3 regions of the Bradyrhizobium sp. CCGB20 genome follow, and region 1 is predicted to be linked to each of the others. Evidence: riboswitches for the same ligand, from Rfam matches in the RefSeq annotation. Region 1 holds a riboswitch; each other region holds the start of a gene.

Region 1 (5,766 bases):
CGGATGGGCCGGATAAAGATGCGCACAGGGGATCCAGCCATCAGGCAGCGGCTCGGTCGCAGCATGGGTGCGGCGATGCGCGAGCAGCTTTGGCAGGACGTGCGTGTGCGGACCATCAGGGCTTTTGCCGCCCGGTGGCGGGATCGGCTGGAACACTTCGGCCCGCCCGATCCGGCTGATGAAGACGCGATGCGGATTGGCGGCGAGGATGACCCGCATGGCATCGCTATCCGGCGCGAACACGGATTGCCCCGCACGGCTCCTGAGCGCGGCGACGACATCCGCCTCGCCGGTCCGGATGCAGGCGTCGATCTGCAATGCTCCAAGGCCAAGGTCGAACAGGATGCCGTTGCGATCCCGATGGCGCAGCGCTGCGCGATCAGGACCGATTTCCGTCAGCACCGTGCGGCCACTCATGATGCCCGCTTCATGCGGAAGACACATCGCGACGCGGTGACTCCAGCTTTCGGTGGTCGGCGATTCCGACGCGATGAGGCGCAGGTCGGGGTGGGAGGCGATGCGTATCCCACCCTTCTCCGTCACAACGCTGATCCCGTTGCGAGACCGCTCCGTGTCCAAGGCATCGCCGAGCTCGCGCGTGAACTCGGCAATGGCCCCGAACGTACCGATGCTCCAACCCGCCTCGGCATCGGCAAGCTGACCTGCAAGCAAGTCCATGATCGGATCGGCTGTCGTCATGAGATCGCTTCCTCCGGAGTCCCGCTATCTGACGTCGTAATTCGCAAGGCGAATGCCGCCATAGACGCCGAGTCCCGGCTGTAGAAAGCCTGTCGGATTTTGGTAGCGCACATTGGCGAGATTATCGACCCGGCCAAATACCTTGATCTGATCGGTGACCAGATATTCGGCGGCCACATTGACGACAGTGTAGGCCGGCGCCAGCAGACGCGGAATGCTGAAGTCGCGGTTGCCGTCCACGAAACTTCCGACGTGCAGCACGGTCGCGGACAGCGTGAGCGGATCGATCGGATTCCAGATGACATTCGCGCTCCACTTCTCCTTCGGACGCCTCAGCAGCTCCAGTCCCGCCGTCGCATCGACGGCGCGGGTAAAAGTGTAATCGGCACGAACGCGGAGCCGGTCGGTGATTGCGGCGGCGACGAAGCTTTCCGTGCCTTCCGTGATGGCCTTGCCGATATTCGTGTTGGTGCTCGTGAATGTCACGGGATCGAACGTGCTCTGGATCAGGTCCGTGATGTTGTTGCGGAAGTAGGTCGACCCGAAGCGAACGCGATCATTGAACAAGGGCTGCTCGAAGCCTGCGTCGTATCCAACGCTTTCTTCGGGTTTGAGGTTGGGATTCGCAAAGAAGAAGAACGCAGGAAAGCTGACGTAAAGCTGGTTGAGCGTTGGCGCCTTGAATCCCGTGCCGTAGCTTCCCCTGAACTTCGTGTCCGTGACCGGCACGATCACGGCTGACGTCAGGCGAAAGGTCGGGTGCTCGCCGAACCGCTCGTTGTCGTCCTGCCGGACATTGGCCGTGAAGAAGACGCGGTCCACGAACTGGGACTGCAACTCCACATATCCTGCCTTGTTGACGTTCTGGGCGGAGACCGTCGCCGTTTGCAGCGTTTCGGTCTCATGCTCGGCGCCGATGATGACATTGTTGTTGGGCGCGAGCCGTGTGGTGGTGTGCCAATCGTATTTGACCCGATCGCCGGTGGTGATGGTCGGCATCGCATCGCCCGGCGAAATGTTGTGGTTCCAGTGGTTGGTGTAGTTGACGCCGAAATAGCTCTTCATCCGGTCGTCGAGAACGGACCAGACCGCCTCGCCGCGCGTGAACAGCTGGTGCACGGTCTGCGTGCTTTGCGCGGCGGCGGGAAAGCTGGCAAGTGTTACGGGATCAAACGTGTCTCCCGTGAAGCGCAGCGTGGCGTCGGTGTAGCGCGCGACGCCATTGAGCGTCAGGTTTTCGCTGACATCGGCGCCGAGCTTGGTCGAATAGGTCATGTTGTCGTAGGAATTGCCGATCGCCTTCTGGCCCGGCGGCAGCAGTTCGACAGGCGTCACCGGCACGTCGCTTGCGCGAAAATGCGCGACGTTGAAGGCATAGTTGAAGTGGTCCTGTGACCCGCTCAGACCTGCCGTCTGATTGAACGTCCCGAACGAGCCTCCCTCGACCGAGCCGGTCGCGCGAGCGGGACCATCACCCTTTTTGGTCACGATGGAAATCACGCCCCCCAGCGCATCCGCGCCGTAGAGACCACCCTGCGGGCCGCGCAGGACTTCGATCTGCTGAATGTCGGAGGTCAACAACTGGCCGAAGTCGAACGATCGGTTCGGATTGCCGGGATCACTGACGTCGATACCGTCGATCAGGACCTTGGTGTGATTGGAGTTCGTTCCGCGCATGAAGACCGACGTCTGTCCGCCCGGTCCGCCGGTCTGGACGAGGTTGAGCCCGGGAACGGCGCTGAGCGCATCGGACGCAGTCCGGCGCTGATCGCGCTCCATATCCCCGGCGGTCAGGACGGTCATCGAGCTCGAGACCAGATTGGTCGGAGTGACAATGCCCGTTGGACTGACAACGACGGTTGGAAACAGATTGGCAGCGGATACACCGGCAACGGGGGGCGATACCGGCGGCTCCGGTCTCAGCGCTCGAACGACACGCCTGCGCTCGGGCTTGTCAGGCGCATGTCGTACGACCGGTGGCCTGGCCGTACGCTCGGATGGCCCGACCTCGACCGGGGGCAGCAGATTGGGCGATGCCGATTGTTGGGCGAACGCGGCGGAAGGATTGAACGAATACAGGAAAACAGACGTGAAGAGGCCGGCGCTGAGGCGCCTGGCGGCAGAGACAATACGGGACACTCTTGTAACCTCGGTATGACGTCAGTGGCACGTCACAGCGAACGAGGTTTCACGGAGCGATCGATTGCTCCGGTGAAGCTAATGTCTGTACTCCCCGACCGACATCTTCGCGTGTGACCACGGCTGACGGCAGGTCTCCTGGCTCGCGGGTCGATACCTTACGTCGCCTTCCCAGGACCGAGATTCCCAGTGGCATATGACGAAAGATTCACCGCTTACAGTTGCGGGGGCAGCCGCTGCATTGAGAATATCCCGGCGTTGGGACAATCCCGCACAACGTTCCCTTTTGATCTCCGTGAGGAGAACCGTCAGGTTCCAATTTACGGGTCGTTGGAGCGGTGAGTCAATCGGCTGATTGCATGATCGTCGCAGCACCGCGCGCAGGTTGACCTGGCGCAATCAGGTCGGCTCCCGCTGCTGACGCGTGCTGATCATCGCCCGCTCGCCGGCATCGACGAGCTGGCCGATGCCGGTGCGGCCCGTGAGCGCGCATCGGATGATGTGTTCGGCAACGGACCTGCGGAAGTCGTGGTCCTCGCCGACCGGGCGATTGCGGCAGACCCGATCCAGCGCCAGCTTCATGTTGATCCGTGTGCGGGTGTCGAAATGCTCGCTGATCATTCGCAGGACCTTGATGCGTTTGATGTCGGGCTAAAACTCCTGGCGGTCGGCCGGGTTCCAAAACGGCACCGGGCCTTTGCAGAACCGACTACGCCCGCCCTTGTCCTATCGTGACGGGCGGGCTACGCGCGCCCTCTGCGCTGTGACGGGCGGGCTATGCCCGCCCTCTTGGCCGCTGGGCCTGCGCCCAGGCCGCGGTGACGTCGCGCGGCGGGACGTCGATGCGCCGGATCGGGGTCAGCTCACCCGAGGCGGAGATGATGGCGGTCTCCTCGCGGCGGCAGCGCGGGCATACGAAGCGGACCTCGTGCGGCGAGGCCGACCAGCTCGCACGCTTTACGTTGGCCGCCATCGGCCATGCATTGCAATGCGAGCACGACACCAGGAACCGACCGGGATCGAGCATACCCATTCCATAGGACTCCGCGTCCTGCCCATCCCTTCAATGATTAACCCTTGTGAATCGTTCCGGTGCCCGAGCACCGTCAGTCCCGGCTCCAGGAACCTCCGCCGCTCAGTGGGCGCCCTTGAGGGTGCATGACGTGGTGCAGGTGACCGTGTTGCCGTGGTCGCACGCCTTGCAGGCGGCCACGCACTGGTTCATGTCGCGGGGATTGTAGGAGCTGTAGTTCCGCATCGCGCAGACCGGCGTCGAGCCGGTGATGTCCTGCTCCTGGTTGCAGGCCGCCGTCATGAGCGCGAAGATGAGGACTGCAAGCAGGCGCATGGGATTGCCCTGGTAAGGAGCGGCAAAGCGACGTCGGCGAGATACGCTGCATCGCAACGGACCTCGGCATTCCCACCGCGAGCAATCATGGATCGCGACGCTCGCATCCAGGAGGATGCGCGCCAAACATTAAGAACGGCTTGCAGCCGGCCTCAGGCCGCGGCCCTGGCCGCGATCACGTACCGCATATCGACCGCCAGCTGGCGGTACTGCTCCCCGAGCTTCAAATAAAATTCGCGCTTGGTGCTGTCGGTGGCGAGCTTGGCAATCAGCTCGCATTCGGCGGTGAGAGTCTCAAACCGCTCCAGCCTGTCCTCAAGTTCTGTCATTGGCGTGTCCCCGTCAAACGCCTCAAGGACACGTAACCTAAGCCCGGGAAATACGTCACTGCGAACATCGTTATGGAGTAGAATCAATTTTCGCCAGCGCGGGCCGCAAGGAGAGGATGTGGCTACCTATTTCTGCTCCAGCCGCCAGGCGCCGTCCCATTCCACGCCCGGCGGATCGGCCTCGAACTGCGCGATGCGGGCGAGCAGCGTGCGCGAGGGGCCATCGCCCTGGACGATTTCCAGTGCGGCATTGAACGCGGTCCGGGCATCGTCGAAGCGCCGCGCGCGATAGGCGGCGAGGCCTTCGGCATAGTGCGCGCGCAAGCTCTCCTGCGGAACGCTGAGCCCGTGCGCCTTGCTCATCACCTCGAAGATGGGTTGCGGCGCACTCTGGCCGGCGACCGCCAGGCGATCGATCTCGCGCAGCTCGCAGGCCGCGCCGATCGCGTCCGCCGTCGCCTGCGAGACCAGGATGCGGGTGCCGTAGACCTTGTTGACGAGCTCGAGCCGCGAGGCGAGGTTCACGGCGTCGCCCATCACGGTGAAGCTCATCATCAGCTCCGAGCCGATGCTGCCGGTCAGGACCTCGCCGGTGGCAATCCCGATGCGCAGGTCGCAGGGACCGGGCATGGCGCGGATGCCGAGCAGATCGGGCAACTGCTTCTGTAGCGCAGGCACCTGGTCGGCCATGTCGATGGCGGCGAAGCAGGCGAGCAGCGCCGGCTCGTCCTCCTCGATGAAGGGAGGGCCCCAATAGGCCATGATGGCATCGCCGATATACTTGTCGATGATGCCGCGATGGCTGCGGATCGGCGCGGACATCACCGTGAAATAATGGTTCATCACCTTGACGAGGCCGCGCGGGGTCATGCCCTCGCTCATCGAGGTGAAGCCGCTCATGTCGCAGAACATGATCGTCATCACCCGGCGCTGGCCGTCGATGGCGACCTCCGGCCGGTCGATCAGGCCCTGAACCACCTTGGGGTCGATGTAGCGCCCGAAGGTCTCGCGGACGCGCTCGTTGTGGCGCAGCTGCTCGGTCATGCGGTTGAAGGCGGCGGCGAGTTCGCCGATCTCGTCCTGGGTCGAGACGGTGATGGTCTTGTCGAAGCGCCCCGCCTCGACCTCGCGCGTGCCGGCAAGCAGCAGCCGCACCGGCCGCGTGATGCCGCTACTGACCATCAGCGCAAAGACGAAGCCGACGATCGCCGCGAGAACGGTGACGGCACCCGAGATGATGATCGCCTGATG
Region 2 (5,766 bases), 3.4 Mb from region 1:
TGAAATCCGGAATTGCAAATTCCCTGGAAGATCGCTAACGACCTCGAACTGGCGGGGTCTCAGTAAGCAGCGCAGAAGCAACGGTAAGCGCCGCATCAATAAGCTGCGCAATGTCCAAAGCGTGTCAGCCACCTCCAGCGCCTTCTGGTGGCGCAGGGCTTTGTTGCTCGGGATCGCCGATACTACGTGACGGCTTTACAGTTTACTACGGCGGCGGGGAGTACCGGTCCTGCGTTTCCTTGCCAAATGCGTTACGCTGTAGGTCTTTAAGAGGCGTCCAAACCGAAAGCGTCGCGTGTTTTGCTACGCGGTAGGGATGGAAGGACATTTCAGGCGGCCGACAACACGGCTGCGGAAGTCCATCGTGCTTTCCGCATTCCGGTTGCCGGCGCCCCAGCCAATCATTGCCTTCTGCGCCCCAGCTATGCCGATGAAAAAGCAGCGATCGCCCTCGGCATTGATTCCGTGACGCCAGATCTGTCAAAAGAACAAATCGTGAGGTCTGACGGGAGGGATCTGATCGAGGAAGATCTTCCGCAACGTTCCACTCTCGCAGCGGCGAGCGCCGAACGACCTCGCAAACCGTAGCGATGCTTTCGGGGCGCTGCTCTTGTCATTCCCAAGTCAAGGCACCTCCGTTCTGGTATTCGATGACGCGGGTCTCGAAGAAGTTCTTCTCCTTCTTCAAATCCATCGTCTCCGACATCCACGGGAACGGGTTCTCGACCTCGGCGAATACAGGCGAAAGTCCGATCTGCGCACAGCGACGGTTAGCGATGAAGTGCATGTACTGTTCGCACAGTGCCGCATTGAGCCCGAGGAAGCCCCTCGGCATCGTGTCGCGTCCATAGGCGGCCTCCAGCTCCGCCGCCTCGCGGATCATGCCGCGTACCTCGTCCTGGAACGCTGGCGTCCACAGGTGCGGATTCTCGATCTTGATCTGGTTGATCACGTCGATCCCAAAGTTGAGATGGATGCTCTCGTCACGGAGGATGTACTGATACTGCTCGGCGATGCCGACCATCTTGTTGCGGCGGCCGAGCGAGAGGATCTGCGCAAAGCCGGTGTAGAACCACATCCCCTCGAACACGACGTAGAAGGCGACGAGATCGCGCAGAAAGGCGCGGTCATTGTCCGGCGTGCGCGTCTGAAACGAAGCATCGTCGAGATGCTGCGTGTGCTTGAGCGCCCAGGCCGCCTTGTCGGTGATCGAAGGTACCTCGCGGTACATGTTGAACAGCTCGCCCTCATCGAGGCCGAGGCTTTCGACGATGTATTGGAAGGTATGGGTATGCACCGCCTCCTCGAAGGCCTGCCGCAGCAAGTACTGGCGGCATTCCGGGTTGGTGAGGTGCCGATAGATCGCCAGCACGATGTTGTTGGCGACGAGGGATTCGGAGGCCGCGAAGAAGCCGAGATTGCGCTTGATCGCGCGCCGCTCGTCTTCCGTCAGCCCGTCCCGCGACTTCCACAGGGCTATGTCGGCCTGCATCGAGACTTCGGTCGGCATCCAGTGATTGTTGCAGCCGGAGAGATATTTCTCCCAGGCCCATTTGTATTTCAGCGGCAGCAGCTGGTTGACGTCGGCGCGGCAGTTGATCATCCGCTTCTCGTCGACCGAGACCCGGCCGCCGCCGCGATCTATCGCACCCAAGCCGGTGGGGTCGACCGGCTCGAGCCTGAGCTGGGTCTGCGGACGGAGCGCGGTGGCGAGGCTTGAGGCAGCCGGAGTCGCCGCCGTGGTTTCGGTGTCGGACCAATCGAGCATCGTCATCTCCTCACTGGCACGCTTCGCATTCGGGATCGTCGATCCGGCAGGCCTTGATGCCTTCGAGATCGGGAGCTGCCGCCGCCGGGATCATGATCGGGGCGTGCGAGAGAGCTTCAGATGCAGACACCGCGTTGAGCTTGCCGTCGGTTCCCTTGAGCGTCGACTTCTCGACATGCGTGGCGCTGCGCGAGCGCAGGTAATAGGTGGTCTTCAAGCCGTGCCGCCAAGCCAGCCGATAGAGCGCATCGAGCTTCTTGCCGGAGGGATTGGCGATGTAGAGATTGAGCGACTGCGACTGGTCGATCCACTTCTGCCGGCGCGCGGCGGCCTCGATCAACCAGGCGCTGTCGATCTCGAAGGCGGTGGCGTAGAGCGCTTTCAGATCGTCAGGGACGCGGTCGATCTGGCCGACGCTGCCGTCGAAATATTTGAGGTCGGAGACCATCACCTCGTCCCATAATCCCCTCGCCTTGAGATCACGAACGAGGAACTCGTTCACGACGGTGAAGTCGCCGGACATGTTCGATTTGACGAACAGGTTCTGGTAGTTCGGCTCGATCGACTGCGAAACGCCGCAGATGTTGGAGATCGTCGCGGTCGGCGCGATCGCCATCACGTTCGAGTTGCGCATGCCGCTGGCGGTGACCTTCTTGCGCAGGCGATCCCAATCCCGCGTCGAGGAGCGGTCCGCACCGAACCCACCGCGGGACTCGGCGACGAACTGCATGGAGTCGAGCGGCAAAATCGCCTTCGACCATAGCGAACCCTCGAAGCTCGCATAGCGGCCGCGCTCGGCGGCGAGATCGGAGGACGCCTCGATCGCGTAGAACGAGATCGCTTCCATGCTGACGTCGGCAAAGGTCACCGCCGCCTCGGACGCGATCGGGATACGCTGGACTTGAAGCGCCTCCTGAAAACCCATCAGGCCGAGGCCGACCGGCCGGTGGCGCATGTTCGAACGACGCGCCTCCGGGATCGTGTAAAAACTGATGTCGATGACGTTGTCGAGCATCCGCACGGCGGTCGTGACCGTCCGCTTCAACTTGGCCTGGTCGATACCGTCAAGGCCGACATGGGCGAGCATGTTGACGGAGCCGAGATTGCAGACTGCGACCTCGTCGGCCGAGGTGTTGAGCGTGATCTCGGTGCAGAGATTCGAGGAATGGATCACGCCCATGTGCCGCTGCGGCGAACGCAGATTGCAGGGGTCCTTGAAGGTGATCCAGGGATGGCCGGTCTCGAACAGCATGGTCAGCATGCGGCGCCAGAGGTCGGTCGCGCGCACCGTCTTGAACACGCGTAGGCCGCCGGCCTTCGCCTTGGCTTCATAGCCCTCATACGCGGTCTTGAACGCAGTGCCATAGAGATCGTGCAGGTCGGGCGTCTCGTCCGGCGAGAACAATGTCCACTCACCGTCGGCATCGACGCGCTGCATGAACAGATCAGGCACCCAATTGGCGGTGTTCATGTCGTGGGTGCGGCGGCGATCGTCGCCGGTGTTCTTGCGCAGATCGAGGAACTCCTCGATGTCGACGTGCCAGGTCTCGAGATAGGCGCAGACCGCGCCCTTGCGCTTGCCGCCCTGGTTGACGGCGATCGCGGTGTCGTTGGCGACCTTCAGGAACGGGATGATGCCCTGGCTCTCGCCATTGGTGCCCTTGATGTGGGCGCCGAGACCGCGGACCGGCGTCCAGTCGTTGCCGAGCCCGCCGGAGTATCTTGCCAGCAGCGCGTTGTCCTTGATGGATTTGAAGATGCCGTCGAGGTCATCGGAGACGGTGGTGAGGAAGCAGGATGATAATTGCGGGCGCAGCGTGCCCGAATTGAACAGCGTCGGCGTCGAAGCCATGAAGTCGAACGACGACAGCAGATCGTAGAACTCGATCGCCCTGGCTTCGCGGTCGATCTCGCGGACCGCAAGACTCATAGCGACGCGCATGAAGAACGCCTGCGGCAACTCGATGCGCTTGCCGCGCTCATGCAGGAAGTAGCGGTCGTAAAGGGTCTGGAGACCGAGGAACTGGAAGTTCAGGTCGCGCTCCGGCTTCAGCGCCGTGGCGATCCGGCCGAGGTCGAAACGGGAGAGCTCGGGATCGAGCAGTTCGGCAGCAATGCCGGCTTTCACATAGGCCGGGAAGTATTCGGCATAGCGGGTCGCCATGTCGGCCTGCGAGGCGGACGAGGGAATGCCGTGGACATGCGAGAGCACTTCGCCGCGGAGCTTGTCGAGCAGCAGACGCGCGCTGACATAAGCATAGTTCGGCTCCTGCTCGACCAGCGTGCGCGCGGCCATGATCGAGGCCAGCGCTAGCTCGTCCTGGCTGATGCCGTCGTAGAGATTGCGGGTGGTCTCGGCCAGCACCGGGGCGGCGGAGACGCCGTCGAGCCCCGCGCAGGCTTCGCCGATGATCAGCGCGAGACGCCTGGTATCGAGGCCGATGCGCGAGCCGTCAGCAAGCGTGACGTGTAGCTCCGGAACGGCAACGGGCGCTGGCTGCGCAGCCGCCTCTTCTGCGCGCTGGCGCGATCGCTCTTCGCGGTACAGCACATAGGCGCGCGCGACCTTGTGGTGCTCGCTGCGCATCAGGGCGAGCTCGACCTGGTCCTGCACATCCTCGATATGGAAGGTGCGTCCTTCGCCTGCGCGCCGCATCAGCGCTGCGACGATCTCGGCCGTCAGCTGCTCGACGCTCTCATGGACACGGCGCGAGGCGACCGCGCTGGTGCCTTCGACCGCAAGGAAGGCCTTGGTCATGGCAACAGCTATCTTGGCGGAATCGAATGGCGAGACCTTTCCATTGCGGCGGATGATCTGCATGGCCGGCTCGCTGAAAGCAGCCGCAAGTGATTGTGGACGCAACTGGATGATGGGTGCGGAAGCGCCTTCCGCGTCGTGCAGGTTCAGTGACATCAATAGGCCCCGTGATGCGCGTTGTGTTTGAACGGGGCGTTGAGGAAGGACGCTGCAGATCGCCGGCGGAATGATGCCGACGGCGCATGCAAGCGACCGCCGGGACACCCCGCCCGTGGACGTTCAGATCATCACGGCAGGTCTCCTGGCTCGCAGGTCGTTGCTCGCTTCCCGTCTTCCCGGTGCAGATAGCGCCAGTGACGATTTTCGGAAACAGCTCGCTGCTGACAGTTGCGGGGGCAGCGCCGGAATTCCACGCCAAAGCGCAGTCACCGGCTTCCCTCTTAGCCACTAAATCTTGCGATCCGGTGGAACCATGATTACTATATGTAGCGATGGTTCGGGCCTCCTGTCAATGGCTGATAACGTGCCGATACCGATTTGCCTGCGGAATGCTGGAATCTCACGGGCTCTGAAAGCTCCCGATTCGCAGGCAAACGTGTGCTCATAGATTTGGGTAGAACGGTGAGGCCTGCGCACTCGCGTTGGAAACTGATCTTGCTTTGGCTCTTATCGACATTTCTACGATATCCGACCATGGCGAGTTCGATCACATTCTTCGTGACTCCGTTGACGTTCCGAACTTCGTCGCCAATGCCGGCGTGTACAAACCTAAGCCCGTAGGCTGGCCGGACGGCATAGGCCGCGTCGAAAATTTGTCGCGACGACCGGAATGACATTCATCAGCGCCATGCCGGATGACCCTGAGCATGTCCTTCCAGTTCAGCTTGATAGCCTAACGACATCACTGCCGCTCGCAACTCGCTTCCGTTCAGAAGGGTCCGTCGGCGAAAGCGCCGGAGCAAGACATCGAGGAATGAACTCGCGCGAACCAGATCGGCATTGAGGCCGCGCGAATTCACTCCACGGACGAAATTCCCGTCCAAAAGAATGACAGTGCAAAGAAGACCTGCATCCGACGCCACCAAAACAACGAGCGAGCCGCCGAGGTTCATGGCACCACTCCTCTTTGTTGTGGTTATTGTTAGCATTATGCTCGCGGTGACCTGCCACTGAATTGTCATCCAGCGGCAGTTAGAGTCCCGAGGGTTTTGAAACGCTCTCCAAAACTAGGCCAGCCGGA
Region 3 (5,766 bases), 1.8 Mb from region 1:
CGTGCCGCCGTCGAGCATCACAACCACGGTATCGACGCCTGCCGGCCAGCCGCCCTCGCGCAGGCGACGCCCTGTCGTGACCAGGAACGGCTCGCCAATGTCGTTGAGCGGCAGCGCATGCGCCGCGCACAGCGCCTGAATCGAGGTGATGCCGGGCACGACCTCGATCTCAGGCAGGGGATTGAGCCGCCGCGCAATGCGCAGCGAGGAATCATAGAGCGAGGGATCGCCCCAGATCAGCAGCGCAACCTTGCCTTCGCTTCCCAGATGATCCGCGATCGTCTGCGACCAGGCCGCCGCAACGGCATCGTGCCAATCATCCACGCCCTTGCGGTAGTCCGCGTCAGTCGCGTCGCGCACGGGAAGATCGAACTCGGCGATGCGGGTCTTGTCGTTTGCCAGCACATCCGCGCAGATCGTGCGCCTGAGATCGGCGAGATCGGATTTCGCGGTCCCCTTGCGCGGGATCAGGACGAGATCGGCCGCGTTGATGGCACCGATCGCGGCGCGCGTAAGCTGCTCGGGATCGCCGCAACCGATGCCTATCAGGGAGAGCGTGAGCATCGCGAGTATCAGGGGCGGCCCTCACGGCCGCCCCTGGTCTCTCAGGCCGCGTTGTGCAGGCGCGGTGTGACGAGGCCGGGCGCGGTGACGCCGCGCAGCGACTTCGCCAAGGCCAGCACGGCAAGATCGGCGAGCGGCTCGATCACGATGACCAGCGCGTAGGACGCCGCGAACGTCGCGATGCTTGCGAGGTTGCTCATGGCAAAGCCGGAGCCATAGAGCGCCCAGAACGCCACCCAGGCGATCACGCCGGCCTGGTAGGTCGTCGAAAGCGCCAGCGCCTGACGATACTTCAAGTCGACATAGGCGGTGTTGCGCGCAATGATCCGCGAGGCGATCGCCTGGATCGCAAACAGCGGCACCAAAAGTGTCGTCACGTTCATGCCATATTGCGGCAAGTCCGGCGGCTCGAAGAACACGCCCTGGAGCAGCAGGCCGAACGCGAGGCCGAAGGCCGCGGGCGCGGCGCCGAACAGCAGGAACAAGGTCGAACCGAGGATGAAGTGCACCTCGGAGACGCCGACCGGGAAGTGCGGCAGGATCTCGAAGAAGACGAAGACGAGGCCCGTGGTGACAAGAGTGCGCGCAGCAAACGAGCCAATGCCCTGCTCGCGCACGGTCTCGACCGCCAGCTTCAAGGCAACGCCGCCTGCGGCGATGCCGGTTGCGTAACTCAACACGAGCTTGGCGCCCGTCACGACCCCGGGTTCGATATGCATGGCTCAGATCCTTCCTGCCGTCACACCCGACGGCCTTGGCCTCAAAACGTGCAGGGCCGGTCTCCTGGCTCGCGGCTCACTGGGATTCTCCGGCCTTCCCGAGCCTTGCGGCCCAGTGGCTGATCGAAGTCCCTCACCGCTTACAGTCGCGGGGGCGGCTGGGGTTTTGGGCGCCGCAACTGGGTCCGCCCACCCCCATTCCCGATTATGCTCCGGCGCTTTGCGCCGCGTCGAGCACCATGCATCCCATGTGTGCCCCTTTCGCAAGCCGGGCGTCAAGGGGCGAACGGCGGCCGGCGCCGTCACGACGGATAATCCCCCGCCAGAGCACCGAACAGGATCACGGCCGCCGTCGAGGCTGCGCCGCCTCGCGCAAGCCGTTCGGCCAGCTCGGTCACGGTGGTGCGGATCAGCCGCTCGTCCGGACGGCCGAGGGATTCGGCGAACAGCGCCGGGGTGTCCGCGGCGAGGCCGTGCTCGATCAATTTTGCGGCAAGCGCCGGAAAAGTGCGCCGGCCCATATAGACGACGGTCGTCGCCTCCGGATCGGCCAGCGCCGCCCAGTTGAGGTTTGGCGGCAGTTCGCCGGTGACGTCGGCCCCGGTCACGAACTGCACCCGGCGCGAGGTATGGCGCCGGGTCAGCGGAATGCCGGCTTGCGCCGCCGCAACGCAGGCCGAGGTGACGCCGGGAATGATCTCGTAGCCGATGCCGGCCTCGCGCAGCGCGTCGAGCTCCTCCTCCAGCCGCCCGAAAATGCCGGCATCGCCGGACTTCAGCCGCACGACGCGCGAGCCGGTTGCGGCATAGTCGACCAGCAGGCGGTTGACATGGTGCTGCTTGGTCGAGGGCCGCCCTGCCCGCTTGCCCACCGCGACCAGATTGGCGCCGGGCCGGGCCAGATCGAGGATCGCGCCGGACGCGAGGTCGTCATACAGCACGACGTCGGCATCCCGCAGCCGCGCGGCGCCCTTGAGCGTGAGAAGCTCGGGGTCGCCGGGGCCGGCCGAAATGAAAGTGACAAAACCGCTCACCGGTCCTCCGCGATCAGATGGAAGAAGGTGCCCGTGGCGTGGCCGCGGCGCGAGCCCGTTTCGGCGATGACCGCACCTGTTGCATCGTGCACGACCGCCAGCGGCGTGTCCGGCTGCGCGACGATCGTCGAATAGTGAAACTCGTGACCGCGCAGCCGCGCGCCGACCTGATGCCCCGGCATCGGGGCGGCGAGCGCAGCGAGACGATATCCCAGATGCACGCGGCGTTTGGCAAAGCTCGTCTCGAGGCCAAGCAGGCCGGTCATCTCGTGGCGAACGCCGTCGGCGTCGGTCAAAGCGGTTCCCAGCACCATATAGCCTCCGCATTCGCCGTGCACCGGCCGTGTGTCAGCGAACGCGCGCAGGCCGCTGCGAAAGTGCGCATTGGCCGCGATTGTCCCGGCATGCAGCTCGGGATAGCCGCCGGGGAGCCAGCACACATCGGCGCTCGCGTCAGGCGCTTCATCGGCAAGCGGCGAGAATGTCGAGATCTCGGCGCCCGCAGCGCGCCAGGCTTCCAGCATATGCGGATAGACGAAGGAGAAGGCTGCATCGCGGGCCAGCGCAATGCGTTGGCCGGGCGGTGTCACATTCAGATCATTCGCGGCAGGCTGCGGCGACCAGCTGGCTGCCGAACGCAGCACCGCATCGAGATCGACATGTTCGGCGACGAAGCGCGCGGCCTCGTCGATCAGCTTGCCGATCTCGGCCTGCTCCTCGGCCTGCACCAGGCCGAGATGCCGCTTCGGCAGGCTGATCTCGGCATGGCGTGGCAGCGCGCCGAACACGGCGATGCCGGCATCGTTGAGCGCGCGCCGCACCAGGTCTTCGTGGCGCGGGCTGGCGACACGGTTGAGCACGACGCCGGCAAGGCGCACACCCGCGCGATAGTCGCGAAGGCCCGCGGCAATTGCGGCGGCCGTCTGCGCCTGTCCGGAGGGGTCGATCACCAGCACCACCGGCCAGCCCAGCATCTCCGCGATATCGGCGGTGGCGCCGGTGCCGGAGACGCCGCGCGCGGCAACGCCGTCGAACAAGCCCATGGAGCCTTCGGCGAGCACGACATCGGCATCGGTGCCGCGGCTGACGAGATGCGCGATCGTCCCGCGATCCATCGCCCAGCTATCGACGTTGACGGAAGCACGTCCCGTCGCGGCGGCATGGAAGGCGGGATCGATGTAGTCGGGCCCGCTCTTGAAGCACTGCACGTTCAACCCGCGAGTGCGCCAGGCGCGCGCGAGCGCCAGCGTCAACGTCGTCTTGCCGACGCCGGAGGCAGGCGCGGAGATGACGAGCCCTGCCGGCATCACGATGCCTCCGGAAAGCGCGGCTCGGCGCCAACAGGCCGATAGCGGCGATCGTAATCGGCGGCATAGAGACGGCTCTCGTCGAAATCGGCCGCGCCGAGCGTCCTGCCGACCAGGATCAGCGCGGTGCGCTCCATCTCGGGACCGACGGCGGCATCGAGCGTTGCCAGCGTGGCGCGGACGATGCGCTGCTCCGGCCAGCTCGCACGCCAGACGATCGCGACGGGGCAATCCGCGCCGTAATGCGGCGTCAGCTCGGCGACGACGTTGTCGAGCAGGTGGATCGACAGATGGATCGCAAGCACCGCGCCGGTCGCGGCGAAGGCGGCGAGCTTTTCGCCTTCAGGCATCGCGCTGGCGCGGCCCGGTGTGCGTGTCAGCACCACGGATTGCGCAAGACCCGGCAGCGTCAGTTCAGTCTCCAGCGCCGCCGCTGCCGCCGAGAACGACGGAACGCCCGGCGTCACCGTATAGGGAATACCGAGCGCGCGCAGGCGGCGGAGCTGCTCGCCCATTGCTGACCAGATCGAGAGATCGCCGGAATGCAAGCGAGCAACATCCTTGCCCTCGGCGTGCGCGGCGGCGATCTCCGCCACGATCCCGTCGAGCGACAGCGACGCGGTATTGACGATCCGCGCACCAGGCGGGCAATGCGCCAGCACGCCCTCAGGGACCAGCGAGCCGGCATAGAGGCAGACCGGGCACACCGCGATCAGGTCGCGGCCACGCAGCGTCAGCAAGTCAGGGGCGCCCGGCCCCGCACCGATGAAGTGCACCGTCATGCGCCGTCTCCTTCCGCGATCGCCGCCGTCGCGGTGCGATCCTGCGAGACCGCCCGCGTCGCAATCAATCGCGCGCGCGGACCAGCCGCAGCGAGCGCCGCGGCTTCAGCGACTGATCCGGTACCGAATTTTTCCGCGACGAGCTTCGACCGCGTCGGTGTCTCGATGCCGGCCAGCATGTCGGCCGGGACAGCCATGACCGGCACGCCGCATTCCCGCGCGAGCTGCTTCAACGCTTCCACCTCGGCCTTTTCGCTGACAGTCGCGACCGCCGCAAGGCCTTCGGAACCACCGGCCGCCAGCAGCGCCTCACGCAGCGAAGCTAGCGTGACATCCTTTCTGAATCCGAGCCCGGCGACCTTCATCGGACCGCACTCCACTGCACCACGGGACGCGCAGCCTCCCAGGACCGGTAGCGGCCGAGCGGCCCGGCATGCGCGATCTCGACCCGCATCAGCTCGCCGCCGTGGCGCTGATGCAGCTCGCCAAGCAGCGCCTCCGTCTCCAGCGTCACTGAATGGGCAACCAGCCGCGCACCCGGCGCAAGCCGCGACCAGATCGCGTCGAACATCGCGCTATCGAGACCGCCGCCGATGAAGAGGGCATCCGGCGGGTCCAGCGCAGCGAGAGCTTCGGGCGCCCTCCCTGTGATGACGGTGATCCGATGCACCAGTCCGAACGACGCTGCATTGCTGCGAATGTTCGCCCCGCGATCCTCGCGCGCCTCGATGGCGATCGCCGTCCCGCCGCACAGCGCCCACTCGATCGAAATCGAACCCGAGCCGGCGCCAATGTCCCACAGCCGCTCGCCCGAACGCGGCGCCAGCGTCGAGAGCGCGAGCGCGCGCACCGGCCGCTTGGTGATCTGGCCGTCATGGACGAAGAGATCGTCTGAAAGTCCCGAGCTGCGGGGAATGCCCTGCGCGCCCTTCGCCTCAATCGCCACTGCGACCAGGTTTCCAGCGAGATCGCCGGCAAAGCGGCCCGCACAATGCTCCTTGAGGCTTTCGCGTGGGCCGCCGAGCGCGGCGAGAGTCCAGAATGCCGAAGCCCCCCATCCGCGCGCGCTCAGCCATTTCGCGAGATCACCGGCGGCTTTCCCGTCGCGCACGAGACAAATGATGCGCGCGCCATTCGCCAGATGCGGCACGAGCCGCTCGAACGGCGCGGCGTGAAGCCCGAGACAGACAACGGCTTCGAGACGCCAGCCCAGCCGCGCGGCGGCGAGCGAGAAGGTCGACGGGGCTGAATGGGCAACCCACTCGCCCGTGTCGAGCTTCTCGGCAAGACTTGCACCCGCGCCGTACCAGAAAGGATCGCCGGAGGCGAGCACCGCCGTCGGCCGGCCGCGACAGCTCAG

The links. A riboswitch is a leader RNA that binds a small molecule or an ion and turns the genes downstream of it on or off. The one in region 1 is predicted to bind cobalamin.
Region 2: it holds a riboswitch for cobalamin, as region 1 does, so the genes downstream of both, NLM15_RS07765 (ribonucleoside-diphosphate reductase subunit alpha) here and NLM15_RS23500 (TonB-dependent siderophore receptor) in region 1, are expected to answer to the same signal.
Region 3: it holds a riboswitch for cobalamin, as region 1 does, so the genes downstream of both, NLM15_RS15240 (energy-coupling factor ABC transporter permease) here and NLM15_RS23500 (TonB-dependent siderophore receptor) in region 1, are expected to answer to the same signal.

The regions. Positions count from the first base shown of each region.
Region 1 is NZ_JANADN010000001.1:5,082,830-5,088,595, forward strand. Features, by position in the region: gene NLM15_RS23495 (DUF6925 family protein) at 1-699, opposite strand, end outside; gene NLM15_RS23500 (TonB-dependent siderophore receptor) at 724-2,502, opposite strand; cobalamin riboswitch at 2,949-3,163, opposite strand; gene NLM15_RS23505 (hypothetical protein) at 3,238-3,459, opposite strand; gene NLM15_RS23510 (hypothetical protein) at 3,614-3,871, opposite strand; gene NLM15_RS23515 (hypothetical protein) at 3,974-4,186, opposite strand; gene NLM15_RS23520 (hypothetical protein) at 4,339-4,515, opposite strand; gene NLM15_RS23525 (adenylate/guanylate cyclase domain-containing protein) at 4,642-5,766, opposite strand, start outside.
Region 2 is NZ_JANADN010000001.1:1,682,329-1,688,094, forward strand. Features, by position in the region: gene NLM15_RS43940 (lyase family protein) at 1-190, shown strand, start outside; gene NLM15_RS07760 (ribonucleotide-diphosphate reductase subunit beta) at 614-1,768, opposite strand; gene NLM15_RS07765 (ribonucleoside-diphosphate reductase subunit alpha) at 1,779-4,682, opposite strand; cobalamin riboswitch at 4,800-5,016, opposite strand; gene NLM15_RS07770 (hypothetical protein) at 5,366-5,638, opposite strand.
Region 3 is NZ_JANADN010000001.1:3,318,290-3,324,055, reverse strand. Features, by position in the region: gene cobF (precorrin-6A synthase (deacetylating)) at 1-564, opposite strand, end outside; gene NLM15_RS15240 (energy-coupling factor ABC transporter permease) at 606-1,283, opposite strand; cobalamin riboswitch at 1,320-1,540, opposite strand; gene cobA (uroporphyrinogen-III C-methyltransferase) at 1,586-2,317, opposite strand; gene NLM15_RS15230 (cobyrinate a,c-diamide synthase) at 2,314-3,624, opposite strand; gene cobM (precorrin-4 C(11)-methyltransferase) at 3,624-4,406, opposite strand; gene NLM15_RS15220 (cobalamin biosynthesis protein) at 4,403-4,771, opposite strand; gene cbiE (precorrin-6y C5,15-methyltransferase (decarboxylating) subunit CbiE) at 4,768-5,766, opposite strand, start outside.